4 regions of the Methylococcus capsulatus genome follow, and region 1 is predicted to be linked to each of the others. Evidence: predicted binding sites of a transcription regulator. Region 1 holds the regulator's gene; each other region holds the start of a gene.
The links. The regulator HrcA, encoded in region 1, represses chaperone genes, less so after heat shock. The targets are predictions, from matches to a motif close to TNTTAGCACTCNNNNNNNNNGAGTGCTAANA.
Positions count from the first base shown of each region.

Region 2: a site for HrcA is predicted at 4,351-4,381, ahead of rpoH (RNA polymerase sigma factor RpoH). Genes of this name have one in related genera too.
Region 3: a site for HrcA is predicted at 4,273-4,303, ahead of groES (co-chaperone GroES). Genes of this name have one in related genera too.
Region 4: a site for HrcA is predicted at 3,114-3,144, ahead of groES (co-chaperone GroES). Genes of this name have one in related genera too.

Region 1 covers NZ_CP104311.1:3,128,485-3,135,984, forward strand. The annotation lists gene dnaJ (molecular chaperone DnaJ) at 1-91, opposite strand, end outside; gene dnaK (molecular chaperone DnaK) at 187-2,115, opposite strand; gene grpE (nucleotide exchange factor GrpE) at 2,186-2,743, opposite strand; gene hrcA (heat-inducible transcriptional repressor HrcA) at 2,860-3,912, opposite strand; gene N4J17_RS15160 (NAD(+) kinase) at 4,127-4,999, shown strand; gene recN (DNA repair protein RecN) at 5,003-6,679, shown strand; gene N4J17_RS15170 (hypothetical protein) at 6,769-6,921, shown strand; gene N4J17_RS15175 (agmatine deiminase family protein) at 7,032-7,500, shown strand, end outside.
Region 2 covers NZ_CP104311.1:1,267,086-1,274,585, reverse strand. The annotation lists gene metK (methionine adenosyltransferase) at 1-746, shown strand, start outside; S-adenosyl-L-homocysteine riboswitch at 791-874, shown strand; gene ahcY (adenosylhomocysteinase) at 952-2,367, shown strand; gene metF (methylenetetrahydrofolate reductase [NAD(P)H]) at 2,539-3,390, shown strand; gene rpoH (RNA polymerase sigma factor RpoH) at 3,463-4,323, opposite strand; gene ftsX (permease-like cell division protein FtsX) at 4,424-5,422, opposite strand; gene ftsE (cell division ATP-binding protein FtsE) at 5,419-6,081, opposite strand; gene ftsY (signal recognition particle-docking protein FtsY) at 6,086-7,500, opposite strand, start outside.
Region 3 covers NZ_CP104311.1:1,872,597-1,880,096, reverse strand. The annotation lists gene N4J17_RS09320 (DUF3131 domain-containing protein) at 1-235, opposite strand, end outside; gene N4J17_RS09315 (glycosyltransferase) at 232-2,010, opposite strand; gene groL (chaperonin GroEL) at 2,219-3,856, opposite strand; gene groES (co-chaperone GroES) at 3,922-4,212, opposite strand; gene N4J17_RS09300 (heavy metal translocating P-type ATPase) at 4,423-6,879, shown strand; gene N4J17_RS09295 (pyrimidine dimer DNA glycosylase/endonuclease V) at 6,892-7,338, shown strand; gene N4J17_RS09290 (MFS transporter) at 7,335-7,500, opposite strand, start outside.
Region 4 covers NZ_CP104311.1:2,834,877-2,842,376, forward strand. The annotation lists gene arsB (ACR3 family arsenite efflux transporter) at 1-979, shown strand, start outside; gene groL (chaperonin GroEL) at 1,084-2,712, opposite strand; gene groES (co-chaperone GroES) at 2,756-3,046, opposite strand; gene N4J17_RS13860 (YnfA family protein) at 3,311-3,637, opposite strand; gene merA (mercury(II) reductase) at 3,682-5,370, opposite strand; gene merF (mercury resistance system transport protein MerF) at 5,357-5,623, opposite strand; gene merP (mercury resistance system periplasmic binding protein MerP) at 5,627-5,905, opposite strand; gene merT (mercuric ion transporter MerT) at 5,918-6,268, opposite strand; gene merR (Hg(II)-responsive transcriptional regulator) at 6,340-6,747, shown strand; gene ffh (signal recognition particle protein) at 6,807-7,500, opposite strand, start outside.

The DNA of each region.
Region 1 (7,500 bases):
TCATCGCCAGGCGGCGGAACGCCTTCTTGATGTCGCTGTCGCTGGCGTTGCGTGGAACCCCGAGCGTTTCGTAATAATCTTCTTTTGCCATAAACGCACAACCGCCGGCTTGACGCCGGCGGCCCGATCAAGAGGGATAAGGATGAACCGCATCCCACCGGGAGATGCGACACGGTCCGCCGCGGCTCAACGCTTGTCGTCGCGGACTTCCTCGAACTCGGCGTCGACGACGTCATCGCCGCCACCGCTCCCGCCAGTCTTCTCGTGACCGTGCGTTTCGGTGCCCGTCGTGCCGCCCTGCTGGGCATAGAGCCGTTCGGCGAGCTTGCCGGAAAGCTCGGTCAGCGTCCGGGTCCGCTGCTCGATCAGATCCTTGTTATCGCCGCCCATGGCATCCTTCAGGTCGTTCATGGCCGCTTCGATCTTCGCCCGCTCCTCGCCGGAGACCTTGTCGCCCAGTTCGGCGAGCGTCTTGTTGGTGGCGTGGACCACGGCATCGGCATGATTGCGCGCGCTGACCAGCTCGTGCATGCGGCGGTCTTCTTCCGCGTGCAGCTCGGCGTCCTTAACCATGCGCTTGATCTCGTCTTCGGACAGGCCGCTGGAGGCTCGGATAACGATGGATTGTTGCTTGCCGGTCGCCTTGTCCTTGGCCGAAACGTTCAGGATACCGTTGGCGTCGATGTCGAAAGTCACCTCGATCTGCGGCACGCCGCGGGGTGCCATCGGGATGTCGGTCAGGTCGAAGCGTCCCAGCGACTTGTTGTCGCGTGCCATTTCCCGCTCACCCTGCAACACGTGGATGGTCACGGCGGTCTGGTTGTCCTCCGCGGTGGAGAAAACCTGAGTTGCCTTGGTCGGGATCGTAGTGTTCTTTTCGATCAGTTTGGTCATGACGCCGCCGAGGGTCTCGATACCCAGCGACAAGGGGGTCACGTCCAGCAGCAGCACGTCCTTCACCTGGCCGCCGAGCACGCCCGCCTGGATGGCGGCGCCGACCGCCACAGCCTCGTCCGGATTGACGTCTTTGCGCGGTTCCTTGCCGAAGATTTGCTTCACGAACTCCTGCACCTTGGGCATGCGGGTCTGACCACCGACCAGAATGACTTCGTCGATGTCGCCCGGCTTCACACCGGCGTCCTTCAGCGCGGTTTCGCAAGGTCCCCGGGTGCGCAGGATCAGGTCTTCCACCAGGGCCTCCAGCTTGGCCCGGGTCAGCTTGATGTTGAGGTGCTTGGGGCCGGTCGCATCCGCCGTGATGTAGGGCAGATTGATCTCGGTCTGCTGGCTGGAAGACAGCTCGATCTTGGCCTTCTCGGCGGATTCCTTCAGGCGCTGGAGCGCCAGCGGATCGTTGTGCAGATCAATGCCCTGCTCTTTGCGGAACTCGTCCACGATGTATTCGATGATGCGCAGATCGAAGTCCTCACCGCCGAGAAAGGTATCACCGTTGGTCGACAGCACTTCGAACTGGTGCTCGCCATCGACTTCGGCGATCTCGATGATGGAGATGTCGAAGGTGCCCCCCCCCAGGTCGTAGACCGCGATCTTCTGATCGCCGCGCTTCTTGTCCATACCATAGGCCAGCGCCGCCGCGGTCGGCTCGTTGATGATGCGCTTGACGTCGAGGCCGGCGATGCGGCCAGCGTCCTTGGTGGCCTGGCGCTGGGAATCATTGAAATAGGCCGGCACGGTGATGACCGCTTCCTTGATCTCTTCCCCCAGATAAGCCTCGGCATCCTTCTTGAGCTTCATCAGGACGCGCGCCGAGATCTCCGGCGGCGCCATCTTCTTGCCGGCGACCTCTACCCAGGCGTCGCCGTTCTCCGCCTCGACGATGGTGTAAGGCACCATCTTGATGTCCTTCTGGACGACATCATCCTTGTAGCGGCGGCCGATCAGCCGCTTGATCGCGAACAAGGTATTCTTGGGATTGGTGATAGCCTGCCGCTTGGCGGATTGCCCCACCAACACCTCGTTATCAGCGGTGAAGGCGACGATCGACGGCGTGGTACGTGCGCCTTCGGCGTTCTCGATCACGCGGGGTTTACCGCCCTCAAGGATGGCCACACACGAGTTGGTGGTGCCCAGGTCGATCCCGATAATCTTTGCCATGGATTTCTCCGATTTTATAAGTGATTGTTCTGAAAGCTTAGAGGCTATGTGAGGCCGATCCTAAGGGATTTCAAGCCTGGGCCACCACGACGAGTGCCGGCCGAAGCAGCCGGTCATTCAGCAGATAGCCCTTCTGGTAAACCTTGACTACGGTGTTTGGCTCCGCTTCTCCGGCCGGTTCCATGGCCATTGCCTGGTGCTGCTCCGGATTGAACTTCTCGCCGACCGGATCGAGGGCCACGATGCCGAACTTCTCGAACACGTTCTGGAACTGCTTCAGGGTCAGCTCCGCGCCTTCGCGGAGTTTGGCGACGTCGGGCGCGTCGGCGGTGGAAGCCGCGATGCCCAGTTCCAGGCTGTCCATCACCGGCAGCAGTTCCTTGGCGAATTTTTCCAGGGCGTACTTGTGGGCGTTCTGGATGTCTTTTTCCAGACGACGGCGCAGGTTTTCCATTTCCGCCTGGGCCCGGACGAACCGGTCCCAGTTTTCGCTGGCCTGCTGCTGCGCCTCGAGCAGTGCCTTGTCCGGCTCACCGGCGGGCGCTGCTTCGGCGGCTGCGGTCTCCACCTCCAGCAGCTCCGGCCGTGGCTCCGGGCCGGGACCGTTAGTCATTTCTTCTTCGCTCATAGTCCGATAATCCGATTATTGGGGTTTGAAATTTTGGATCCGGAAAAACGAAACCGCCCGGCTCCTCGACGGGAGCGGGCGGCGGACGTCCTTTTGCCGTCACGACTCCGGCAACGTTAAGTTGGGGCCAGCGTCCGCTGATTCAAGGCCGCCCCCACCAGTTTCGCAGTGACGTCCACCAGCGGAATCACCCGTTCATACTTCATCCGGGTCGGTCCGATCACACCGAGCACGCCAATCACCCGGTTGTCGACGGAATACGAAGCGGTCACCAGGCTGCACGGCTCCAGCGGCCTGAAACCACTCTCTTCGCCGATGAGGATCTTCACCCCGGGTGACTCGAGGCAGCGATCGAGCAGACCGACGATGCTTTCCTTCTGCCGGAACGCCTCGAACAGACCGCGCAGCCGCTCGACGTCGGCCAGCTCGACGAAGTCCATGAGGTTGGTTTCCCCGCGCACCAGGAACGGCTTCCTGGAACGCCCGCCCTCGGCCAGGGCCTGTTCGGCGATCTCGCCCGCCTGCAACAGCTGTTCGCTCAGACGGTCGCGCTCCTTCTCCAATTCGGCGCGCAGATACTGCCGCGCCGAAACCATGTCCTTGCCGCCACAGACGGCATTGAAGAAGTTGGCCGCGGTCTGCAATTCCGCGGCACTGAAACTGTGGGGAGTGTGGATGATCTTATTGTGGATTTCCTGGCCGCTCGTCACCAGGATCGCCAGCACCCGGTGGTCCGACAGCGGCAGAAATTCGATGTGCTGGAAGGTCAGGGTTTCCCGCCTTGGCATGGAGATGATGCAGGCCATGTGGGTCAGCTCCGACAGCAGCTTGGAAGCCGTCTCCAGCAGATCGCGCGGGTTCTCCCGGCTTTCGAGATCCAGCCACAACTGGTCGACGATGGCCTGGTGCAGAGGTTTCACGGTCAGCAGGGAATCGACGAACAGACGATAGCCGCTCACCGTGGGCAGACGCCCCGCGGAAGTATGCGGCGAGGTGACCAGGCCCAGTTCCTCTAGATCGGCCATGACATTGCGTATCGTTGCCGGACTCAAACCGGCGTCCTTGGCGAGGGCACGCGAACCGACCGGCTGACCTTCGCCGATGTAACGCTCCACCAGCGCCTTCAAAAGCTGCTGCGCGCGCTCGCTCAGTTCGGGGAAACTCGCCACGGAAATTCCGTAAAGAATCTGTATTAGCACTCGACCAATGGGAGTGCCAAAAACTAACAACCCCTAGATTAAGTGTCAAGAAGGTCCTACCATTTGGCGGAAAGTGCCGGAGCCGCCGCATTCGACCGGCGGCAGCGCTCGGGCCTTGCCAATCCCGTCGAGACCTAAAGGCGTCGAATCCTCAACCTCCTCTTAACCCGAGTTGTTCAGGCGGATGCTTTCGCAATTTCGCACCATCGCGCTCATCGGAAAGCCGGATGCTCCCCGGATAGCGGACACTCTCGCTGCCATTCACGCCTATCTGCTGACTTCCGGACTCGAGATCCTGGTCGAGCGTGGCTGTGCGACGCTCTTTACGCATTCCGCCCGGACATGCACGATGCCCGAACTGGCACAGCAGGCCGACATCGCCGTCGTCGTCGGCGGAGACGGCACTTTGCTGGGAGCCGCCCGCAGCCTCTATGCGCATGGCGTGCCCCTCATCGGAATCAACCTGGGCCGGCTGGGGTTTCTGGTGGACATTTCTCCCAGCGAGGCCGTCGACAAGCTCCATGCGATATTGACCGGCGCCTATCGCGCCGAGGAACGTCACCCCCTGGTGGCGCGCCTGATCCGCAACGAAGAAACCATTGCCCAGGGCAGCGCCATCAACGAAGTCGTCGTCCACAGTGGCAGCGCGACCAGTATGATTGAACTGGAAACCACCATCGACGGCGTGTTTCTGAATTCCCAGCGCTCTGACGGCCTGATTGTCTCCACACCCACCGGGTCCACCGCCTACGCGCTGTCGGCCGGCGGCCCGATCCTCTACCCCACGCTCAATGCCCTGGTGCTGGCGCCGATCAACCCCCACACCCTGTCCAACCGTCCCATCGTCATCTCAGGGGACAGCCTGGTGGCGATCGCCTTCCGGCCGAACAAAGAATTCCGCGCTCAGGTGAGCTGCGACAACGTTCCCTTCCCGGAGGTTGGGATCGAGGACCGCATCGAAATCCGCAAGGCGGAACGGCCGTTCCGTATCCTCCATCCGACGGACTATGATTTTTTCCAGATTCTGAGGCTCAAACTCAACTGGAGCAACCGCTAAGCCATGCTGACCAGCTTGAGCATAAAGGATCTGGCGGTGGTTGCCGCCCTCGACCTGGACCTTCGGCCCGGCTTCACCGTGCTCACCGGCGAAACCGGCGCGGGGAAATCCATCCTGCTCACCGCCCTGGGACTGGCACTCGGCGACCGGGCCGATTCGGGCTTGGTGCGGCCGGGCGCGGAGCGCGGCGAAGTCAGCCTGTGCTTCACTCTGGACGACGCGCCTTCCGCCCGTGAATGGCTCATCGGCCACGAATTGGCCGAAACCGATGAAGACACCTGTTTGATTCGCCGGACCATCAGCGCGGACGGGCGCTCACGCGCGTTCATCAATGGCCGTCCGGCGACCCTTCCGAACCTCCAGGCCTTGGGACGACACCTGGTGGAAATCCATGGCCAACACGCCCATTTGAACCTGCTGCAAGCCGGCGAGCAGCGGGCCTTGCTTGACCGGCACGCGGGCTGCCGCGAACTGGCATCGGAGCTGAAGCTGATTTTCGATCGCTGGAAAGCACTTTCCGAGCGGATCGACCGCCTGCAACAGGACGTCAGCAGCCGCAACGCCCGCCAGGAATTGCTCCAGTACCAGGTCAACGAGCTGGAGCAGCTCGAGATCGAGACCCTGGATTACCGCGCTCTGTCGGAAGAGCACGAGCTGCTGGCCAATCTCGGCCGGGTCTCCGAAATCGGCTACACCCAGCTCAAGCTGCTTTACGAGGACGAGCAGTATTCGGTGAACGGCTTGCTGGCGCGATCCGCTCAGGCGGTCGGCGAACTCGCGCAGATTTCGAAGGACTTCACCGAATCCCTGGAGTTGCTGGAAAGCGCCCGGATACAGGTCAAGGAGGCGGCGATGGCGTTGCGGCACCACCTCGACGCACTCGATCCAGACCCGGCCAAATTCGCGGCGCTGGAACAGAAGCTGGCGGAGGTTCACCAGCTCGCACGCAAGCACCAGGTCCGCCCGGAAGATCTGCCCGGCCACCTCGAAGCGCTCCGAACCGAACTAAGGAGCATGGAATCCGGTGAGGAACGGCTCGAACACCTGCTTGCCGAACAAAGCGATCTGCTGGCCGCTTACGATGCCGCCGCCCGCAGTCTTTCGGCCAAACGGCGGGTGGCGGCAGATGCGCTGGAGACCGACATATCGCGGCTCATCCACGAACTCGGCATGCCGCACGGGCGTTTCGCCGTCGCATTCGAGACAGACAGTGAAGCTCCGCCCGCCCCGCATGGCCGGGACAGGATCGAGTTCCTGGTCAGTGCCAATCCGGGCTTGCCGCCACGACCGCTGTCGCGGGTCGCTTCCGGCGGCGAACTCTCGCGCATCAGTCTGGCGATCGAGGTCGCATCGATCGCGCAAAAGACCACGCCGACCCTGATCTACGACGAGGTGGACACCGGCATCGGCGGCGGCGTCGCCGAGATGGTGGGAATCAAACTGCGCTCGCTCGGTATCAACCGCCAGGTACTGTGCGTGACCCATCTGCCCCAGATCGCGGCCTTGGGACATCATCACCTGCTGGTGGAAAAACACGCGCAAGACGGTATCACCGAGTCCACGGTACGGCCGCTGACCATGGAGGAACGCACCGGCGAAATCGCCCGCATGCTCGGCGGCCTGCGCATCACCGTGCAAACCCTGGCCCATGCCCGGGAAATGCTGGCCCTGGCGCATTGAAATCGATTTCTCGGCCAGTATTTTGCTTTAAAATTGGCTCATGATCGCCATATCGTTGATTCCCGCCGCCATGACCATCAGGAATCCGCATGACTGACCCGACCCAAGAAACGCAGCCTACACATTCCCTCCAGGAGAATCTCCTGGAAACCCCGGGAATCCCGACAAGCGGCGAATCCGTGACCCTGCCCAGAAAAGTGGTGACCGTGGCGGTAGTGATACCGGGTCTCATCATTTTCTGAAACCGACACGGCTTCCGAGCCATGCGCCGCCGCCCCACGGTCTCTTCGTTCGGGGAGCCCCGGCCTCAAACCGGCGGCACAATCCGTTCATCCACACCTTGCCGAATCAAGTGACATCGATACGATTCATTCCCGAGTGGGAAAAACAATCCGCCGTGCTGATTGCCTGGCCGCCGGGCAGCGGCGACTTCGCCCCGTGGTTGGAAGAGGTCGAACAGACCTATGCGGCCATTGCCGCGGCGGTGAGCCGGCGCGAAACCCTCCTCATCGCCTGCCTGGACCGGTCCCATGAACGGCGCATTGGTACTATCCTGGCCAATACCGGGACAGACTACTGCAGCCGAGTCGTTTTCGTCCGGATTCCATATGACGATATCTGGGTACGCGACACCGCGCCGCTCAGCCGGCTGCACGAAGGCCGGTTGGAACTGCTGGATTTCCGCTTCAATGGCTGGGGCGGGAAATACGACTGCGCTGACGACGCGGCACTGGCCGCGCGCCTCGTGACCATGGGTATCTTCGGCCAGACGCCACGGGTGGCGGTCGATTTCGTTCTGGAAGGCGGCAGCGTGGAAACCG
Region 2 (7,500 bases), 1.6 Mb from region 1:
ATGCCCACCGCCTGGTACAGCGCCAGTCCGAAGTCCGCAAACACAAGGTACTGCCCTGGCTGCGGCCGGACGCCAAGAGCCAGGTCACTTTCCGCTATGAGGACGGCAAGCCAGTGGCGGTCGATGCCGTGGTGCTCTCGACCCAGCATGCGCCAGACGTGGCGCAGAAGGACATCCGCGAAGCGGTCATGGAAGAAATCATCTACCATGTCCTGCCGAGGGAGTGGCTGCACAAGGACACCAAGTATTTCATCAACCCGACCGGCAGCTTCGTCATCGGCGGCCCCGTAGGCGACTGCGGCCTGACCGGACGCAAGATCATCGTCGACACCTATGGCGGCATGGCCCGCCACGGCGGCGGCGCCTTCAGCGGGAAGGATCCGTCCAAGGTCGACCGTTCCGCCGCCTACATGGGCCGCTACGTCGCCAAGAACATCGTGGCCGCCGGCCTGGCCGACCGCTGCGAGATCCAGGTGTCTTATGCCATCGGCGTGGCCGAACCGACCTCGATCAGCATCGAGACCTTCGGCACCGGCAGAATTGCCGAGGAGACGCTGGTCAAACTGGTGCGCGAACACTTCGACCTGCGTCCGAAGGGCCTGATCACCATGCTGGACCTGTTACGGCCGATCTACCGTCCGACCGCCGCCTACGGCCACTTCGGCCGCACCGAAGGCACTTTTACCTGGGAACGGACGGACAAAGCCGAACTGCTGCGCGAGGCGGCCGGCCTGCCGATCGCCTGATTCAGATCCAAAGATTTGAGCCGCCGGCTTTCGGCGGCATTGTCCGCGCCGAGGAGCGCTGCGACGGCCCAGCGAGAGGCCGCCAGGCTCGGCAGGGACAATCGGTTTCCCAACGGCGCTCTGTTTATCTCCACCGGCCGCGGCGGCCGACGGGTAATCAGAGCCGTAGCGCCGGTGGAGAACTGATGAAGAGGTATTTATTGATATGAACGCTGTAGCCAACGCCGCATTCGACGACTATAAGGTCGCCGATCTCTCCCTGGCCGGTTGGGGCCGCAAGGAAATCGCCATCGCTGAGACTGAAATGCCGGGCCTCATGGCGATCCGCGAGGAATACCGGGCCACCCAGCCGCTCAAGGGCGCCCGCATCGCCGGCTCCCTCCACATGACCATCCAGACCGCGGTGCTGATCGAGACCCTGGTCGCGCTGGGCGCGGAGGTCCGCTGGGCCTCCTGCAACATCTTCTCGACTCAGGACCATGCCGCCGCCGCGATCGCCGCCGAAGGCATCCCCGTGTTCGCTTACAAAGGCGAGAGCCTGGAAGAGTACTGGGAATACACCCACCGTATCCTGGAATGGCCGGGCGACGTGGGACCCAACATGATTCTGGACGACGGCGGCGACGCCACCCTGCTGGTGACCTTGGGCGCCCGCGCCGAGCAAGATGCCTCGCTCATCGCCAACCCGACCTGCGAGGAGGAACAGGTGCTGTTCGCCGCCATCAGGAAGAGGCTGGCAGCCAAGCCGGGCTGGTACTCCAAGATCCAGGTAGGCATCAAGGGGGTCACCGAAGAAACCACCACGGGCGTACATCGCCTGTATGAGATGCAGGCCAAGGGACGCCTGCCGTTCCCGGCTATCAACGTCAATGACTCGGTAACCAAGTCCAAGTTCGACAACCTGTACGGTTGCCGCGAATCTCTGGTGGATGGCATCAAGCGCGCCACCGACGTGATGATCGCCGGCAAGATCGCCGTGGTGCTGGGCTACGGCGACGTGGGCAAGGGTTGCGCCCAGTCCCTGCGCGGCCTCGGCGCCACCGTATGGATCACCGAGATCGATCCGATCTGCGCTCTGCAGGCGGCGATGGAAGGCTATCGGGTCGTGACCATGGACGATGCCTGCGACAAGGCCGACATCTTCGTCACCGCCACGGGCAACGTGGGCGTTATCACCCACGACCACATGGTGAAAATGAAGGACCAGGCCATCGTCTGTAACATCGGCCACTTCGACTCAGAAATCGAGGTCGCGAGCCTGAAGCAGTACACCTGGGAGAACATCAAGCCACAGGTGGATCACATCATCTTCCCCTCAGGCCGCCGCATCATCTTGCTGGCGGAGGGCCGGCTGGTGAACCTCGGCTGCGCTACAGGACATCCGTCCTTCGTGATGTCCAACTCCTTCACCAACCAGACGCTGGCCCAAATCGAACTGTTCTGTCATGGCGGGAAATACAGGAACGAAGTGTATGTATTACCCAAGCATCTGGACGAGAAGGTGGCACGGCTGCATCTGAAGAAGATCGGGGCGGCGCTGACGGTGCTGAGTCCGGAACAGGCCGCCTATATCGGCGTGCCGGTGGAAGGCCCCTACAAGCCGGACCATTATCGTTACTGACGAGGCAATGGCCTTGCCTCCGGAGCCTCCCCGGCTCCGGAGGCCGGCCTTTCGAGCCTGCCCCATCCGACGGCCTGCCTCGTGCAGGATTTCGTTTTTCTTCAACATGAAAGCCGCAGCAATCTTGCTCACTCTCTCCCCTGGGAGAGGGCCGGGGTGAGAGGGAGTGCAATGAAGACTCAACTGAAATATCCACGGGAACTCAGCTTCGAATTCTTTCCGCCAAAAACCCAAGATGCGGCGGAGAACCTGCGCCGCACGCTCAATATGCTCGCGCCGCTCAAGCCGCGGTTCTGCTCCGTGACCTTCGGCGCCGGCGGCTCGACACGTGAGAAGACTTTCGAAACGGCGCTGGAGATTCAGCACACCACTGGCATCGAGTGTGCGCCACACCTGTCCTGCATCGCCTCTACCCGCCAGAGCATCCGCGAAATCCTAGAAGCCTACCGCTCGCACGGAATCCGCCACATCGTGGCACTGCGGGGAGACACGCCCTCCGGCATGCTGTCGGCGGGCGAATTCCGGCACGCCAATGAACTGGTGGAATTCATCCGCGCCGAAACGGGGAATCATTTCCACATCGAAGTGGCCTGCTACCCGGAAGTCCACCCGCAGGCAGCCAGCGCCGAGAGCGACCTGAAGAATTTCAAGCGCAAGGTGGAAGCCGGCGCCGACAGCGCCATCACCCAGTATTTCTACAATCCGGAAGCCTATTTCCGGTTCGTCGACGACTGCGAACGGCTCGGCATCGGTATTCCGATCGTGCCAGGCATCATGCCGATCACCAATTATTCCCAATTGGCGCGGTTTTCCGACCTCTGCGGCGCAGATATTCCACGCTGGATCCGCAAACGGCTGGAAGCCTACGGCGACGATCGCAAAGCGATCCGGGCCTTCGGCTTGGAGGTGGTGACGGAACTGTGCCGGCGACTGCTGGAACAGGGGGCTCCTGGCCTGCATTTTTACACGCTGAATCGGGCCGAGGCCTGCCTCGAAATCTGGAAAGCGCTGGGCTTGGCCTGAGCAGACAGGCGACCCCGGTAGGCGCTCCCGGATCGAATCCAGGGCGGGCTGGCCCAGTCAGCCTTTTGAAAATCAAGCAGCGTCGGCGAGGGCGTTCCGCAGCTTCTTCATCGCGCTGCTCTCGAGTTGGCGGATACGCTCGGCGGAGACGTTGTAGCGCGCCGCCAGATCGTGCAGCGTCAGCTTGTCTTCACTGAGCCAGCGGCTGGCCACGATGTCGCGGCTACGGTCGTCGAGCTGGCCGATGGCTTCCTGCAGTTTTTCCTGCTGGCGATTTTCCCATTCGCTGTGCTCGATGAGCAGCGCCGGGTCGCCTCCTTCCTGCTGAAGATAATGGATGGGCGCATGGCTCTCGCGGTCGTCGCCGTCATCCTCACCGTGCGCTTCGAGCGCCATGTCCGGGTTGTTCAGCCGGTTTTCCATCTTGTAGACATCATCGACATCCACGCCCAACTCTGCCGCCACCGCCGAGGCTTCCTCGGGGGTAAGCCAGCCCAGCCGGTTCTTCATCTTGCGCAGATTGAAGAACAGCTTGCGCTGTGCTTTGGTGGTCGCAATCTTGACGATGCGCCAGTTTTGGATGATGAATTCATGAATCTCAGCGCGGATCCAGTGGACCGCGAACGAAACCAGCCGCACGCCCACGTCCGGGTCATAGCGCTTAACGGCCTTCATCAGGCCGACGTTACCCTCCTGGATCAGATCCGCCAGCGGCAGGCCGTAGCCGAGATAACCCCGCGCGATGTAGGCCACGAAACGCAGATTGGCCAGCACCAGGCGCCGGGCTGCCTCCAGGTCCTGCTCATCACGGAAGCGGATGGCCAGTTCCCGCTCCTCGTCGGCATCCAGCCGTGGCAGACGATTCACTGCAGCGAAATAATCGTCGATGGAGCCCAGCGGCAAATGGGTCGGGAGAGTCAATTCGTAAGTCATGGAATGCCCTGTTGTGATGGTGATGGGTTTTAGCACTCGCCCCATTTGAGTGCTAAAACTAGCGCAAGTTCCCGACTTCGGCAAGTACTCAGCCTGCCGCTCAGTCGGGCCGCACGTCCTGCAAATGGCGGATGAGCACGACGAATGCCCCGGCTATCCCTAAGAAACAGGCGATGCCGATCAACGCCGCGGTCTCCTGGAAACCGAGAAAGGCCAGGGCAAAATCACTGCCGTAAAGGACATTGAGCTGGTGGATGGGCGCCCGCACGATCAGCAGCATCACGCCGACGACGATCCAGGCGCCGATGCTGCCGAGAAATCCGTACCAGAAACCAGTGTAGAGAAACGGCCGGCGGATGAATCGGTCGGTCGCGCCGAGCAGCTTCTGCACGACGATTTCCTCGCGGCGGCCGTAAAGTTCCAGACGGATGGTGTTACCGATGATGAATACCACCGCCGCCGCCAGCAGCGCCCCGAGAACGCCGAAACTGCGCTCGGCGACCTGGAGCAGGGCATGGAGACGGTGCATCCACTGAATGTCACTCTGCACCAGGTCGACTTCGGGCAGGGCTTTGAGTTCGGCCACGAGGCGTTCGACCTGCCCGGGCTGGGTCAGCGAGTCCTTCGGACGTATGCCGATCACCACCGGCAGCGGGTTGAAGTTCAAAGCGGACAAGGCTTCGCCGAATCCACTGTAGGTTTTCAATTGTTCGATTCCGGCCTCCTTGGTGACGAGCCGCGTCTCAGCGATCTGGACATGGCTTTTCAAACGCTCCGCCAACCTGCGCCCGACATCGTTGGACAGATCCGGCTTGAGGAAAAGGGAAATCTCGTTGGTTGCCTCCAGGTCCCCGCCGAGCATGCGGAGGTTCTTCACCAGCACGTGGAAACTGGTGGGCAGCGCCAGCGTGGCGGCGATGACCAGGAGCGTGAGCGCCATGGCGAAAGGCGTACGCCGCATGCGCCGCAGCGCCTCTTTCGCGGTCTGCAGATGCGAAACCAGGTAGCTCTGCAGCCGGTCGACCGGGCTCGGACCGCCGCGCCGCCGGGCAGCAGACGCGCCGCCCTCCCGCTGAGCACGCCGGCGCTGCCGTTTCATGCGTTCACCTCCGCCAGACTTCCGCGCTGAAGGCGCAGGATCCGCCCCCCACACCGAGAGATCAACTGCTCGTCGTGGCTGGCGATGAGCAGGGTGACGCCGAGACCGTTGAAATCGCGGAAGATGTCCATGACCTCCCGCGCAGCCTCCGGATCGAGGTTCCCGGTGGGCTCGTCGGCGAGGATGAAGTCCGGCTTGTGGACGATCGCCCGGGCGATGCCGACGCGCTGCTGCTCTCCCCCGGAGAGGGTTTGCGGCAACCGCTTCTCTTTGGACAAAAGCCCTACCTTGCCAAGCGCCGCACGCACCCGACGGCTGACCTCGCCTGGATTGAACCCGGCGATGACCAGCGGCAGAGCCACGTTGTCGAACACGGAGCGATCGTACAGCAGCTTGTAATCCTGAAAGATCAGGCCGAGCTTGCGCCGAATATGAGGGATCTCCCGATTGGAGGCGCGGGTGATGTTCCGGCCGTCCAGCACGATCTGGCCGCGCGTGGCCCGCTCGATCACGGCGACCAGCTTGAACAAGGTGCTCTTGCCGGCCCCTGAAGGCCCGGTCAGGAACACCCACTCGCCGCGCCCGATGTGGAAGCTGACATTGTGCAGGGCTTCGCCGAACTCGGGATAGCGCTTGTAAACCTCTTTGAATTCCAGCACGGGCTCAATGCAGGCGGGCGGTCCCGCTCGTCCCATCCTCGGCGAACAGAGCATCGATGAACTGGACGGCGTCGAAGTCGCGCAGATCGTCAATGCCCTCCCCGATGCCGATGAAACGTATGGGAATGCCGAACTGGCGTGCCAATGCGAAGATCACCCCGCCCTTGGCGGTGCCATCCAGCTTAGTCAACGCCAAGCCCGTCAGGCCGACCGCCTCGTTGAACAATTTGGCCTGGGACAGTGCGTTCTGGCCGGTGCCGGCGTCCAGCACCAGCAACACTTCGTGCGGTGCGGTTTCGTCGAGACGTCCGATGATACGCTTGATCTTGCTCAGCTCTTCCATCAGATTCGACTTGGTGTGCAGCCGGCCTGCGGTATCGGCGATCAGAACATCCACCCCGCGCGCTTTGGCGGCCTCCACGGCGTCGTAGATCACCGAAGCCGAATCGGCTCCGCTGTGCTGGGCGATCACCGCGATCTTGTTGCGTTCTCCCCAGGTCTGGATCTGCTCAACCGCGGCGGCGCGGAAAGTGTCCCCGGCGGCCAGCATGACGCTGTGGCCCTCGTTCTGCAACCGTTTGGCGAGTTTGCCGATGGTCGTGGTCTTCCCCACGCCGTTGACCCCCACCACCAGGATGACGAAGGGCCGGACCTCCGGTGGAATGACCAGCGGTACGCTGCAAGGGCGAACGATGTCGAGCAGACGGCCACGCAGACGGTTGCGTAGGGTTTCGCCGTCGACCGGCTCCTGCTTCTCCAGTCCTTCGGCCAGATCGGCGACGATTTCCCGTGTCACGTTGACGCCGACGTCGGCCATCAGCAACTGCTCTTCGATCTCATCCAGCAACGCGCGGTCGATACGTCCCCGGCCCAGGGTAGCCAGCAAACCGGTCAGGCCGCTGCGGGTCTTGCTGAGCTGGCCGCGCAGGCGCTCGAACAGGGTCTCCGGCGCAGGCGGCGGTGGTACCGCCACGACCGGAGGACACGGCGGCACCGCTGCGGGAACAGCGGCGGCTTCCAGCCGGCTGCGGCGCAGGTAGACATTGATATGCACCAGGTTGAGCAGCAGCAGCGCCGCCACGGCCTGGTGGGCGACGGCGACCGCCACCGGCAGCCGCAGGAGGACGCTCAAGATACCGAGACCAATCTGGAGCAGCAGCAGGAAGCTCAGCAGTACCGCCGGTTTGCTGATCGGCGCCGCATTGCGGTTGGAACTGGCCCCCATGGCCAACACGCTCAGCACGAGGAACACCACCACGGCGCCGAGCCGGTGCGCGAAATGGATGGCCGCCCGTGCCTCGACAGGCAATATCCCGCCCGGATAGTCGGCGGCAATATTCGGCCAGAGCGTGAAGCCGCGCCGCCAATCCACCTCCGGCCAGGGCTGACCCAGACAGGTAGGGAAGTCGGGACAGGCGA
Region 3 (7,500 bases), 1.3 Mb from region 1:
ACCCCGTCTCCTCCTGGTAATTGCGCTGGAAATAGCGCCAGGCGGCCCGAGCCCAACGGCTCTCTTCCTCGGACAAGGCACCGTGATGGGAACCGGATATCTCCCCGGCGGGTAGCGGCGGCGGCAAGGGACGGGAAGGCGCTTCCAACCACGACACCATTGCGGCCGCACTCAAAAGCCCCAGAATCACCACCAGATGCTGACGGGCAGCGAGTAACGCCTTCGGAAAGCTCATGCCTGGACCTCTTGCGCAACAGGGGGTTCGACGGGAACGTTCCGCGCCGAGAGACTTACGGAGCCGGACAGCAGAACGACGTTGTAAAGCCCCCACAGACCGTTGACGATTAGACCGGCCGGGTCCGCATGGCTACCAAAGGCGAAGCGCACCAGGGCAAAGAACATCCCGCCCAGGGTCAAGGCCGTGGCTGCGATGCGGAATTCGCCCAGCCGAGACGGATCGTGCGCCCGGTTGTTTCGCGATACCGTGGGAAACCGCCGTCCCTGCACCACCGCCCACAGGGCATGCAAGTCCACCGGCAACAGGGCCAGCGAAGCGGCCCGTTGCCGGAAACAGGACACACCCCAGGTGCCCGTCATCATCGCCAGCTCCGCAGCCAGAAGAAACGGGAGGAGGTGGCTGAAAAACGGCGGGGAATAAGCGGCGACCGGAGCGATACCGGTATACAGAAACACGATCGGCGCCACCAGGAAAACCGAGTGCCACAGGCAGCCGAAGCAGGACCAGAGCGTCTGGGCATACAGGAGTCGCTGAGGCAGGCGCAGGCCGCGGGAAAAAACCGGGTTGTCGCGCAGGGCGATTTCCATGAGACCCAGGGTACGGCGGAAGCGTCGAACGACCGCGTCCCGCGGAGTCTGCGGCGAGAGCATCTTGGACTGGATACGGGGGTGCAGCACGGACCGCCAGCGCCGCTTACGGCAACCGTGGAGCGCCATGGACGCGTAGAAATGTTCGGATTCGCGCAGATGATACGGCGCCACGCCGGCGTCAGCCGCCGCTTGGCGCGTCACCGATTCCACGAAATCGGCGCGGCATTCCTGGTCGCGGATCCCTTTTGCGAACCGGCCCACCGCTTTGCCGACCCGCCTGACTCGTACCAGATCCACTGCCTCCGCGAGAGCGTCACTGCGGTACACCGCGCCCGCTCCGCAGGAGTAGGCTGCATTGGCGCGGTCGCGCCGTCGTTGGATCACATCGAAAAACAGGGCGGGATCGCTGCCGAATGGGTCTTTGCCGATCCATACCGGCCCTGCCACGGCTTCGCACCCGTTTACCACGGCCCTGCCCATGGGTCCGAAACGCTGGCCCAGGACATCGGCCAACCTCACACCCTGAGGAATGTCGTCATACCACTGCGGGGTCTGCACCCAGGCCACGTCCGGGTCGCGGAAATATCCCAGGGTCTGCTCCAGAAAGGAAGGAAACAAGCGGGTATCGGCGTCGCAGAATACGATGAAATCCCCTTGCGTCTCCTCGACGATCCGGCGCAAATTGTGCGTCCCCAGGCCGTCCTGCTCCTCCGGCACCAGGTAGACCACTTCCAGCGACTCCGCAAGCTGCTTCATGGCCGGGCGGCGGCCCGCATCGTAGAGATGCAGCCTCAGGTCGATATGACAGGGATAAGTCAGCTTTTTCGCATATTCCAGGCTTAGCCGGACCAGCGCCGCCTCCTCATCGCAGGTCACGACACACACGTCCACGGCCAGCGGCCGGTGCGGCGCGGCGAGATCGGAAACGCACTCCGAGATCCAGAAAGGCGCAGGCCGCGAAGGCCGGGCAGCGGTCCGCCACAGATTGTAGGCGAACAACGCCCAGGCGATATAGGCACAGCTTTCGGCAATAGCCACAGGCACCGAGAACCACCACGCGTGCTCGTTCAGCGACGCCGTCCAGCGCCAACCCAGATACCAGGCGCCCAGGACCAGGGCGAGGGTCGCCATGTACTGGTAGAGCGATTCACGCCAAAGCGATAGAGGCAGCGGCTCAGGCACCCCACCCTCCCCGAACCTTTCCAAATCGTGACTCATCCTCTTGCCCCGCAGTTAAGAATCGGCCCGACAACGCCTCCCGCCGTGATAGTAAGGCAGAACCGCCGGGGCCGGAAGCTCGCATCGACCACCCCACAAAAAGGAAAAGGCCCCACCCGTCCGGGTGGGGCCTTTACCATGGGCCTTGGAAAAATGGTAATGCGGCTTGGCCTTACATCATGTCGCCCATGCCGCCCATGCCGCCCATGCCGCCCGGCATCGGCGCTTCTTCTTTCGGCTCCTCTGCGACCATGGCCTCGGTGGTAATCATCAGCGAGGCGACGGAGGCCGCGTTCTGCAGCGCGGAACGGGTGACCTTGGCCGGGTCGAGAATGCCCATGGCCACCAGGTCACCATACTCTCCGGTCGCGGCGTTGTAGCCGAAGTTGCCGGAACCTTCCGCGACCTTGTTCAATACAACCGAAGGCTCATCGCCCGCATTGGCGACGATCTGACGCAGCGGCTCTTCCATGGCGCGGCGGGCGATGCTGATACCGACATCCTGATCGTGGTTGGCGCCCTTGAGGTCACGCAGCTTGGCCAGCGCCCGGATCAGGGCTACACCGCCACCCGGAACGATGCCCTCTTCGACCGCGGCGCGGGTGGCGTGCAGCGCATCTTCCACGCGTGCCTTCTTTTCCTTCATTTCGACTTCGGTGGCCGCACCGACCTTGATGACCGCGACGCCGCCGGCCAGCTTGGCCAAACGTTCCTGCAGCTTCTCACGGTCGTAGTCGGAAGTGGTGTCCTCGATCTGCTTGCGGATCTGCGCCACGCGGCCCTGAATGGCCTCGGTGGCTCCGGCGCCGTCGATGATGGTGGTGTTTTCCTTGGTGATCTGGACCTTTTTCGCGGTACCCAGGTCCGCCAGGGTCGCTTTTTCCAGGCTCAGGCCGATGTCTTCGGAGATGACAGTGCCGCCGGTCAGCACGGCGATGTCTTCCAACATGGCCTTACGGCGGTCGCCGAAGCCCGGCGCCTTCACTGCCGCGACCTTCAGAATGCCGCGCATGTTATTGACCACCAGGGTGGCCAGGGCCTCGCCCTCGACGTCCTCGGCGATGATCAACAGCGGACGCCCTGCCTTCGCTACGCCTTCCAGTACCGGCAACAGTTCGCGGATGTTGGAGATCTTCTTCTCGTTAATGAGAATGAACGGGTTCTCCAGCTCGGCGCTCATGCTTTGCTGATTGTTGATGAAATAAGGGGACAGATAGCCGCGGTCGAACTGCATGCCTTCGACGATGTCGAGTTGGTTTTCCAGCCCCGAACCGTCCTCGACCGTGATGACGCCTTCCTTACCCACCTTGTCCATCGCCTCGGCAATGATCTTGCCGATGGATTCGTCGGCATTGGCAGAAATGGTGCCGACCTGGGCGATCGCGTTGCTGTCGGTGCAGGGCACGGACATGGCGTGAATTTCGTCGACCGCCGCAGCGACGGCCTTGTCGATGCCGCGTTTGAGGTCCATCGGATTCATACCGGCGGCGACGGCCTTCAGACCTTCAGTCAGGATCGACTGAGCCAGGACGGTGGCCGTGGTGGTGCCGTCGCCGGCCACATCGGAAGTCTGCGAAGCGACCTCTTTCACCATCTGGGCGCCCATGTTCTCGAACTTGTCGGACAGCTCGATTTCCTTCGCCACGGACACGCCGTCCTTGGTCACGGTGGGCGCACCGAAGCTCTTTTCCAGCACCACGTTACGGCCCTTCGGCCCCAAGGTCACTTTCACCGCGTGCGCCAGGATGTTGACACCGCGCATCATGCGGGCGCGTGCGTCGTCGCCGAACTTGACTTCTTTAGCTGCCATTTGGATTTACCTACGATATTGATGATTGATGAAGGCTTTGGAAATCTGCGAGCGAAGCTTTGGGATCAGCTCTCGAGAACGGCGAGGATGTCGTCCTCGCGCATCACCAGCACATCTTCGCCGTCGACCTTGACTTCGGTGCCGGCGTACTTGCCGAACAGGACCTTGTCACCCACCTTGACCTGCAGGGCCCGCACCTCGCCGTTGTCGAGCACTTTGCCGTTGCCGACGGCCAGAACCTCGCCGCGCATGGGCTTCTCCGCGGCGCTGTCGGGAATCACGATTCCGCCGGCGCTGGTGCGTTCCTCTTCCAGACGTTTGATGATGACTCGGTCGTGCAAAGGACGAATTTTCACGGTAATCTCCTGAATTCCTGATGAAATCGGCTGAAATTCCAAGGGCGCTCCCGACATGATTGTTAGCACTCCCTTGAAGTGAGTGCCAAATGATAGCGGCGGATGGAAGGGTGTCAAGCGGCAGGGGCCCCAGACCTTGAGGTGATCTGACCTGGTCTGCATATCGCTTGGGTATAATGTGGCCTCCTCCGAGCCCGAGACCCATAAGGCATGGTCGCCGAATCGAAGACGCCAGAACGCTTTCAGGTCGCTCACCAAACCCGCTCCCGCCTGCGGATCGTCATTCCCGCGCTGCGTAAGCACACCGAACGGATCCGGATTTTCGGCATGCTGCTGCGGAAACACCCGGCGGTAAGAAAGGTGCGGGTGGTGCCGGCGCTGGGTTCGGTAACGGTACATTTCAATCCTTCGACGATAACGGCGGCCGATCTCCAGGTATTCTTCGGCAGGCTGCTGGACAACCTGGGACCGGCGCCGACGCTTCCCCCCACCGTCAGACACGAGACGAATCCCGAGCTGCCGCTGCACGAGTTCCATATCGCGATCGAAGGGATGACCTGCGTTTCCTGCGCGCTATTGATCGAGATGCTGCTGCGGCGCGATCCGCGGGTGACTGCAGCCAATGTGAATTTCGCGACGGAAACCGCCCAGGTGCTGACGTCGATGGACCGGGACGAGTTGTACGGGACCTTGCGGCGGCTGGGCTATCAGCCTCAGCCGATGGACAGCGTGGCCCAGCGCCGGGCTTTGCTGGCACGGGAGAAAGCCCGCATCGCCAAAGCCTGGCAGCACTGTTTCTGGTCGCTGGTGTTCAGCGTGCCGACTTTCCTGATCGGCCTGTTTGCGCCGCGTTCCCGGCTGATGGGCTGGGTGCAGCTCGCGGTGTCAGCGCCGCTGTTGCTCGGCGGCGGAAGCGAGTTCTTCGACCGGGCCTGGCGACTGGCCAGGCGCCGCTCCGCCAGCGCCGATACGCTGATCGCCGCCGGCGTCGGGGCGGCCTACGCCCACGGCTTTTTCGCTCTCGCGACTGGGCGCGGCGGCTATTACTTCGAGGCGGCGGCGGGCGTGATGTCCTTCGTGCTCATGGGCCGCTATCTGGAAGAGAAGGCCCGCGGCCAGGCGCACCAAGCGATCCGCCAACTGGTCGAACTGCAACCCCAGACGGCGACGGTGTTGCGGACCGAACGGCCGGTGAGCCTCCCCATCGAGGAGGTCCGGGTCGGTGATCTGTTGCTGGTGCGACCCGGCGAGCGCATCCCTGCCGACGGCAAAGTCGTCCGCGGACAGTCAGCGGTGGATGAGTCGATGGTGACGGGCGAGAGCCTACCGGTAGTGAAAGGGATCGGCCATCGTGTCACCGGCGGCAGCATCAACGGCGACGGGGCCTTGCAGGTCCGGGTCGGCGCGGTGGGCACGGACACCGTCCTGGCCGGCCTACTGCGCACCCTGGAGGAGGCGCAGACCAGCCGGTTGCCCGTTCAGCTCACGGTCAACCGGCTGTCGGCCTTCTTCGTGCCCGCGGTGATGGCGATGTCTGGCGCCACTTTTTTCGGCTGGCTGACGGCAGGTGCGGGATTCGGCGCCGCGATCACCCACGCCGTCACCGTCCTGCTGGTGGCTTGCCCTTGCGCGCTGGGGCTGGCGACACCGGCCGCCGTGATGGTCGGTACCGGTCAGGCCGCCCGGCGCGGCATTTTCATCCGCAACGCCGAGAGCCTGGAAACCGCCTCCGCTCTGACCGTCATCATGTTCGACAAGACCGGCACCCTCACCGAAGGCAGACCGCAGATCACCGATTTCATCAACGTCTCCGGTCTGAACGATGCGGCGCTGCTGCGGCTCGCCGCCGGCGCGGAATCACACTCCGAGCATTTCATCGGCAAAGCCATTCTTGCCCACGCCGCGACCTTGGACTTGGGATGGCCCGAACCGGCTGGGTTCCGCGTCGAACCCGGGCTGGGCATCGCCGCCAGGGTGGAGGAACACGAGGTGCTGGTCGGCAACCGGCGCTGGTTGGACAAACACGGGATCGACACTGGCATGAAGCTGGATGAGGCTGCGCAAAAGTTGGGATCGCAGGGCAAAACGCCGGTGTTCATCGCGCTGGACGGACATGCCGCGGCCGCGTTCGGCGTCGCCGACCGCCCCCGCCCCGATGCCGTGGAGGCCGTGGCCCGCCTGCACCGGCGGGGCGTGCGTACGCTCATGGTGACGGGTGACGTCGCGCCCGCCGCCGAGCACATCGCCGCCCTGGTCGGCATCGACCAGGCCGAAGCCGGCGCCCGCCCGGGCCGCAAGCTGGAAATCGTCCGCCATCTGCAGAACCGCGGGGAACGGGTCGGCATGATCGGCGATGGCATCAACGACGCCCCGGCCCTGGCCGCAGCCGACATCGGCCTGGCGGTCGGTCACGGCACCGACATCGCCAAGCAGAGCGCCGATCTGACCCTGCTCACCGGCGACATTTCCAAGGCGGCGGAGGCCATGGAGCTGAGCGCCCGCACGCTGCGGGTGATCCGCCAGAACCTGTTTTGGGCTTTCGGCTACAACCTCGTCGCGATTCCGCTGGCCGCATTCGGCAAATTGCAGCCGATGGCCGCATCCGCGGCGATGGCGGCGAGTTCAGTCGGCGTGGTTTTGAACGCCCTGCGGCTGCAGCGGGACTGAGACGCCGCCATCATGCGGCTGTGGACCTTGCATCCCCGCTACCTGGACGCCAAAGGACTGGTCGCGCTCTGGCGCGAAGCGCTGCTCGCGCAAGCCGTGCTGAAGGGGCTGACGCGCGGCTATACCCGCCACCCCCAATTGATTCGGTTCCGGCAAACGCCCGCCCCCGAAGCGGCGATCGCGCACTATCTGCGAGCCGTGCACGCCGAGGCCGGGCGCCGGGGTTACCGCTTCGACGCAGGCAAAATCGCCCCCGCCCCGCAGCCCGCCCTCATGGCGGCCACGGACGGCCAGATCGCCTACGAATGGGCTCATCTCAAAGCGAAGCTGAAGGCACGCGCCCCGGCTTGGCTCGAAATCCTGGAGACGGTGTCGATACCCGAACCGCACCCCTCGTTCCGCCTCGTTCCAGGGCCGGTGGCGGATTGGGAATCACTGCCCGGAACGCTGGCGCGTTAGCGGCCACGATCGACCAGCCACCAGGCGATGGCCAGTGCCGCCAGGGACACGGCCGCAGCGCCGGCATACACCGTTTCGGCGCCGAAATCGGCCCAGGCATAGCCGCTGACAAAACTCCCCAGCGCGCCGCCCGCACCGTAGCTCAGGCTGGTGAAAAGCGCC
Region 4 (7,500 bases), 290 kb from region 1:
CGCCGGCGTCCTGCTCGGCAAGGTACTGCCCGAACCCGTGGTGGCTCTGCGAGCGCTCGAAATCTCCCACATCAACCTGCCGATCGCCGGTCTCATCTGGCTGATGATCTATCCTATGATGCTGAAAGTGGATTTCGCTTCGGTGGTGAACGTGGGCAGGAACCCCAGGGGCTTGATGGTGACACTTTTCGTCAACTGGCTGGTCAAGCCGTTCAGCATGGCGCTGTTCGGTTGGTTATTCTTCAAATACCTGTTTCTTCCGTGGATCGGCCCTGAGACGGGCGATCAGTACCTGGCGGGCGTCATTATCCTCGCTGCGGCGCCTTGCACCGCCATGGTGTTTGTCTGGAGCTACCTCACCGACGGTGATCCGGCCTACACCCTGATCCAGGTCGCGGTGAACGATCTCATCATGTTGCTGGCCTTCGTCCCCATCGTGAAATACCTGGTTTCGGGGGCCGCGGGACTGGAAGTGCCGTTCGACGTCCTGTTCTACTCGGTAGTGGTGTTCATCGTGATACCGCTGGCCGCCGGGGTTATATCACGGCTGTGGCTGCTGCGCAGCAAGGGCCCCGCCTGGTTCGAACAAGTTTTCCTACCCCGGCTACACCCGGTTGCGATCAGTGCCCTGCTCGTCACGCTCATGTTGATCTTCGCTTTCCAGGCCGACAACATCACCGGACGTTGGCTGCATGTCGCGCTGATCGCGGTGCCGATCCTGTTTCAGGTGTACTTCAATTCATCGCTGGTGTACGGTCTGATGCATCTGTTCGGGGTGAATTACGCCGTGGCTGCGCCGGGCGCTCTGATCGGGGCCAGCAATTTCTTCGAACTGGCAGTGGCGACCGCGATCACCCTGTTCGGCCCGGAATCCGGCGCGGCCTTGGCCACCGTGGTGGGCGTGCTGGTCGAGGTGCCGGTGATGCTCTCGGTCTGCGCCCTATGCAACCGGACGCGGGGCTGGTTCACCAACGCATAAACGAACCCCCGGTTACGTCATGGCGCAACCAGGGGTTACAGCAGACACGTGTAATTTCCCTAGCGTCGTGGGGCCGTTTTAAGGCCCCACGAACCCGATGCCGATCACATCATGTCATCCATGCCGCCACCTGCCGGCACGCCGCCTTTTTCCTTCTTGGGCATTTCCGCGACCATCGCTTCGGTGGTCAACATGAGGCCCGCGACGGAAGCCGCGTTCTGCAGAGCGGAACGGGTGACCTTGGTGGGATCCAGAATACCCATCTCGATCATGTCGCCGTATTCGGCGCTACCGGCATTGTAGCCGAAGGTCCCAGTGCCTTCCTGGACTTTCGCGAGTACGACCGATGGCTCCTCGCCGGCATTGGCCACGATCTGGCGCAACGGCTCTTCGATCGCCCGGCGCAGAATGGCGATACCCACCGTCTGATCGTGGTTCTTACCCTCCAAGGTCTTCAGCGCCTGCTGGGCCCGGATCAGCGCCACGCCGCCGCCCGGTACGATGCCTTCTTCGACGGCCGCGCGGGTCGCGTGCAGCGCGTCTTCGACGCGGGCTTTCTTCTCCTTCATCTCGACCTCGGTGGCCGCCCCAACCTTGATGACAGCCACGCCGCCGGCCAGCTTGGCTACGCGTTCCTGGAGCTTCTCACGATCGTAGTCGGAGGTGGTGTCCTCGATCTGCTTGCGGATCTGCTCGACGCGAGCCTTGATGGCATCCGTGGAACCGGCGCCGTCGACGATGGTGGTGGTTTCCTTGTTGATCTGGATTTTCTTTGCCTGCCCCAGATCGGTGAGCTCGACCTTTTCCAGGCTCAGACCCAGCTCCTCGGAGATCACCTGGCCGCCGGTCAGGATGGCAATGTCTTCCAGCATGGCTTTACGACGGTCGCCGAAACCAGGAGCTTTGACTGCGCAGACCTTGAGTATGCCCCGCATATTGTTGACCACCAGGGTGGCCAGTGCTTCACCGTCCACGTCTTCGGCGATGATCAACAGCGAACGGCCAGCCTTGGCGGTTTTCTCCAGCACCGGCAGCAGGTCGCGGATGTTGGAGATCTTCTTGTCGTGCAGGAGGACGTAAGGATTCTCGAGTTCCACGCCCATGGTGTCCTGCTTGTTGATGAAGTACGGGGACAAGTAGCCGCGGTCGAACTGCATCCCTTCGACGACGTCGAGCTCGTTCTGCAGACCCGAGCCCTCCTCGACCGTGATCACGCCTTCCTTGCCGACCGTGTCCATGGCCTGGGCGATGATCTGGCCGATGCTTTCGTCGGAGTTCGCGGAGATGGTGCCGACCTGGGCGATGGCCTTGCTATCGGTGCAGGGTTTGGACAGCTTCTTCAATTCCTCCACCACGACGCCGACGGCCTGGTCGATGCCGCGCTTGATGTCCATCGGATTGGCGCCGGCCGCGACCGATTTCAGACCCTCGCGCACGATGGCCTGGGCCAGCACGGTGGCGGTGGTGGTGCCGTCACCGGCCACATCGGAAGTCTTGGAGGCGACTTCCTTCACCATTTGCGCGCCCATGTTCTCGAACTTGTCCTTCAGCTCGATCTCCTTGGCGACGGACACACCGTCCTTGGTCACGACCGGAGCACCGAAGCTTTTTTCCAGAACGACGTTACGTCCCTTCGGCCCCAAGGTCTGCTTCACCGCGTCGGCGAGGATGTTCACGCCGGCCAGCATGCGGTGACGGGCGTCGTCCGAAAAACGTACTTCTTTTGCTGCCATCAGTTCATTCCTCCAGTGTTCAGTTCAAAAGCTTGGCTCAAGATCAGGATTCGATAACACCCATGATGTCGTCTTCCCGGAGTATCAGGTACTCCGTACCGTCGATTTTGACCTCGGTGCCGGAATACTTGCCGAACAGTACCGTGTCGCCTGCCTTCACAGCCAAGGGGCGCACCTGACCATTGTCCAACGCCTTGCCGGTGCCGACGGCTACGACCTCGCCCTTGATCGGCTTCTCCTTCGCAGTATCGGGAATCACGATGCCGCCCGGGGAGGTCTTCTCCTCTTCCCGGCGGATAACCACAACACGGTCATGCAAAGGACGGATTTTCATGATGACTTGGAACTCCTTTAACTATGTTGTTGCTTCAAGGAATGGTGCGAAATGCACGGAATTCAGCGATTAGCACTCTCAGTCGGGTGCTGCCAGCGATATAGAGACACGGAACCTGATTTCAAGGCCCCTGTCCAGCCGGCTTTCGCTCTACCGAGGAGGGGCCGCCCGGCGAGCGGCCATGACTTCACCGGCGACAATCCGCGCAGTAAGGGAACGGACGGCTCAGGGTCGAACACGCGAAACGGAAGAAAAACTCGTCCGCTAAGCCTTGTCGTGCCAGCCCAGCATAGTGATCGACATGACGAGCAGCGGGGCTCCGGCCCCCGCCCAATCCATCGCGGACAGCGTTACGCCATCCAAGCCTCGAAGCCAAACCAATGCGGCAGCCGCGTAGACGCGGCCACTGGCGGCTGAGTCTAACGCAAGCAGCCAAACAAAAAGCGCCAGACTCATCGCTGCTGGAATCAGCAGCCAATTGGGCCCGCTTTTGCGTTGCCCAAGGTAAGGCAGAAAGCAGCCGATGATCCCGGCAAGTGCTGTTGCGATGAACAGTCCAGTGATGAACAGTCCAGTGGCGTTCAGAATCAAGATCAGTGAATTCTCAGTCGACCAACCTTGCCCTCTCCTTTTTCTCAGCCAGCGCAGCAGGACAGTTGCTTTACATCCTTGTTGAAGGTCTGCGCCGCAAGCTTCAGGCCCTCGACCATCGTGAGATACGGAAACAACTGGTCGGCCAGCGCCTGCACGGTCATCCGGTGACGGATCGCCAGCGCGGCCGTCTGGATCAGTTCGCCCGCTTCCGGGGCCACAGCTTGGACACCTATCAGCCGTCCCGAGCCGGTCTCGGCGACCAGCTTGATGAAGCCGCGGGTGTCGAAGTTGGCCAGCGCCCTAGGCACGTTGTCGAGGGTCAGCAGCCGGCTGTCGGTCTCGATGCCATCGTGGCGCGCTTCCGCCTCGCTGTAGCCCACTGTCGCCACCTGCGGATCGGTGAACACTACCGCCGGCATCGCCGTCAGATCCAGCTCGGCACTGCCTCCCGTCATGTTGATCGCGGCGCGGGTGCCGGCCGCCGCCGCCACATAGACGAACTGCGGCTGGTCGGTGCAGTCGCCGGCGGCAAAGATGTGCGGCGAGCTGGTGCGCATGGCGCGGTCGATAACGATGGCCCCTTCCGCGTTGAGCTCGATACCCGCCGCCTCACAGTTCAGGCCATGCGTGTTCGGCGCCCGGCCGGTGGCGACGAGCAGCTTGTCGGCACGCAGCTCGCCGTGCCCAGTGGTGAGCACGAATTTCCCGTCCGCATAGGCGACCTGGCTGGCCTGGGTGTGTTCCAGCACCTCGATGCCCTCGGCACGGAAGGCTGCCGTCAGCGCCTTGCCGATCTCGGGGTCCTCACGGAAGAACAGCGTGCGGCGCGCCAGGATCGTGACTTGGCTACCCAGGCGAGCGAAAGCTTGCGCCAGCTCGACCGCGACCACCGACGAGCCGATCACGGCCAGCCGCTCTGGGATCGTGTCGCTCGCCAGCGCCTCAGTGGAGGTCCAGTAGGGCGTATCCGCAAGGCCCTGGATCGACGGAATCGCTGGACTCGCGCCGGCGGCGACAAGGCAACGGTCGAAGCTCAGCTCGTGCGTGCCGCCGTCGGCAAGCGCAACGGTGAGCGTATGCGCATCCATGAACCGGGCCTCGCCGCGCAGTACGGTAATAGCCGGGATGCTCGCCAGGATGCCTTCGTACTTGGCGTGGCGCAGCTCCTCGACGCGGCCTTGCTGCTGGGCCAGCAACCGCTTGCGCCGGATGGCCGGCGGGGTGGGCGAAAGACCCTCATCGAACGGGCTTTCGCGGCGCAGGTGGGCGATGTGGGCGGCGCGGATCATGATCTTCGAAGGCACGCAGCCGACATTGACGCAGGTGCCGCCGATGGTGCCGCGCTCGATGAGCGTCACGCGCGCGCCGAGCTCCACGGCCTTCAAGGCGCCCGCCATCGCCGCGCCGCCGCTACCGATCACGGCCACGTGCAACGCTGACTCGCCGCTACCGCGCTTTGTTCCTCTCTCCGGCCAGTCGAGCGTCTCGTTCAACAAGCCGCCGGAGGACTTGCCTGGTATGTCGGGAACCCGTGCGCGGTAGCCGAGCGCGGTCACGGCCGTGACCAGCGGATCCAGGCACACGCCGGCTTCCACCTCGATCTCGGCGCGTTTGCGCGGATACGACACCGCGGCCGAGCTCACCCCGGGCACCTTTTCCAATGCCTGCCGGACGTGCTCGGCGCACGACGTGCAGGTCATGCCATCGATGAGCAACTCATACGTGCTCATTTTTTTCTCCATTGCCGGTGTTTGGCGCTGTCCCGGGCGCGCAGCACTGCACCGCGCGCTTGCGTTGATTCAAGGCATAAACCGTGAGGCCGACGAATACGATGAGCGTGGGGATGAGAACGTAATCGAGCCAACCCGCCCAAGCCGAAAGGCCCACGGCACCCAGCAGGATCACGAGTATCGGGGTCGCGCAGCAAATCGCGGCGACGATGGAACCGACGATGCCCGTGCGCAGTAAGGTTTTGTTATCCATGGTTCATTCCTTTACAGTCGAAGGATAACCGGCGTTCGCGGTGGCCTGCGCGAGGGCTGCGGTGCTGGTCTTGGCGTCGTCGAAAGTGACGACGGCTTCCTGTTTCTCGAAGCTCACCTCGACCTTGCTTACGCCGTCAACCTTGGTGAGCGCCTTCTTCACCGTGATCGGGCAGGCCGCGCAGGTCATGCCGGGCACGGACAGGGTGACAGTCTGGGTAGCGCCCCATGCGGGTCCGCTCAGGGCGGCGGCCAGGGCGATCAGTGCGGTTCGTTTCTGCATGGCAAGCTCCTTTCAGTAGAACAGCGGCAGGACGTAGGGAAACGCGACGGCCACCAGAACCAGGGCGGCTACGATCCAGAAAACGACTTTGTAGGCCGTCCGCACTTCCGGCCCGGCGCACACCTCGCCCGGCTCGCAGGCTTGGGCCGGGCGGAAGATGCGGCGCCCGGCGAAGAACAGCGCGATGAGCGCCGCGCCTATGAAGATCGGGCGGTAGGGTTCCAGCACGGTCAGATTGCCGATCCAGGCGCCCGAGAAACCGAGCGCGACCAGGACGAGGGGGCCAAGGCAGCAGGCCGAGGCGAGGACGGCCGCGATGCCGCCGGTCGCCAGTGCGCCGCGGCCATTCTTGGATTCCGACATAAGATTCTCCTTCCGGGACTTCGCTTGATACGGTAACGTTACTTCCGTAGTCAACTACGGAGTCAAGCACCATGGAGAACGCTCAAGAGAATCTGACCGTCGGCGCCTTCGCCAAGGCCGCCGGGGTCAACGTGGAAACGATCCGCTTCTATCAGCTCAAGGGACTGCTGCCCCGGCCGGAGCGGCCTTATGGGAGCATCCGCCGCTATGGACAGGCGGATGTGGCGCGGGTGAAGTTCGTGAAATCAGCCCAGCGCTTGGGGTTCAGCCTGGATGAAGTCGGCCAGCTCCTGAAACTGGAGGACGGCACCCATTGCGGCGAAGCGGCCGAACTGGCCGCCCACCGGCTGGCCGATGTGCGCGCCCGCTTGGCAGACCTCCAGCGGATGGAGGCAGCGCTGTCGAAGTTGGTTGGCGAGTGCAACGCGCATAGCGGCAACATTTCCTGCCCGTTGATCGCAGCATTGCACTGCCGCTAGACACGGAGAGCAGTTCGGGCTTGGCGTCCGATTTTTGTCCGCTTGGTGAGCTGCCGCGGTCAGAACGGCAGCCGGCGGCCGAGCTGACCGCGCATGCCTTTCATCAGATTCATGATGTTGCCGCCCTTGAGCTTTTTCATCATTTTCTGCATCTGCTCATGCTGTTTGAGCATGCGGTTCAGGTCCTGAACCTCCGTACCTGAGCCCAGGGTGATACGACGCTTGCGGGACGGGTTGAGGATGTCGGGGTCGGACCGCTCGGCGGGGGTCATGGAATCGATCATCGCCAGCTGCTGGTACATCTCCTTGTCGTTGATTTTCTCCTTGACGTGCTGGGGTACGTTCCCCACGCCCGGCAGCTTGTCCAGCATGGCGGCGAGGCCGCCCATGTTCTTGAGCTGCAGTAACTGGTCGCGGTAGTCGTTGAGGTCGAAACGGCGGCCTTTGTGGATCTTCTTGGCGAGTTTTTCCGCCTTGGCTTTGTCCATGGTGCGCTCGACGTCCTCGATCAGCGAGAGCACGTCGCCCATGCCGAGGATACGTGAAGCCACGCGGTCGGGATGGAACACTTCCAGAGCCGCGGTCTTCTCGCCCACGCCCATGAACTTGATCGGCTTGCCGGTGATGTGACGGATCGACAGCGCCGCGCCACCACGGGCGTCGCCGTCGGTCTTGGTCAGGATGACGCCGGTCAGCGGCAGCGCGTCGTGGAAGGCCTTGGCAGTGTTGGCGGCATCCTGGCCGGTCATGCTG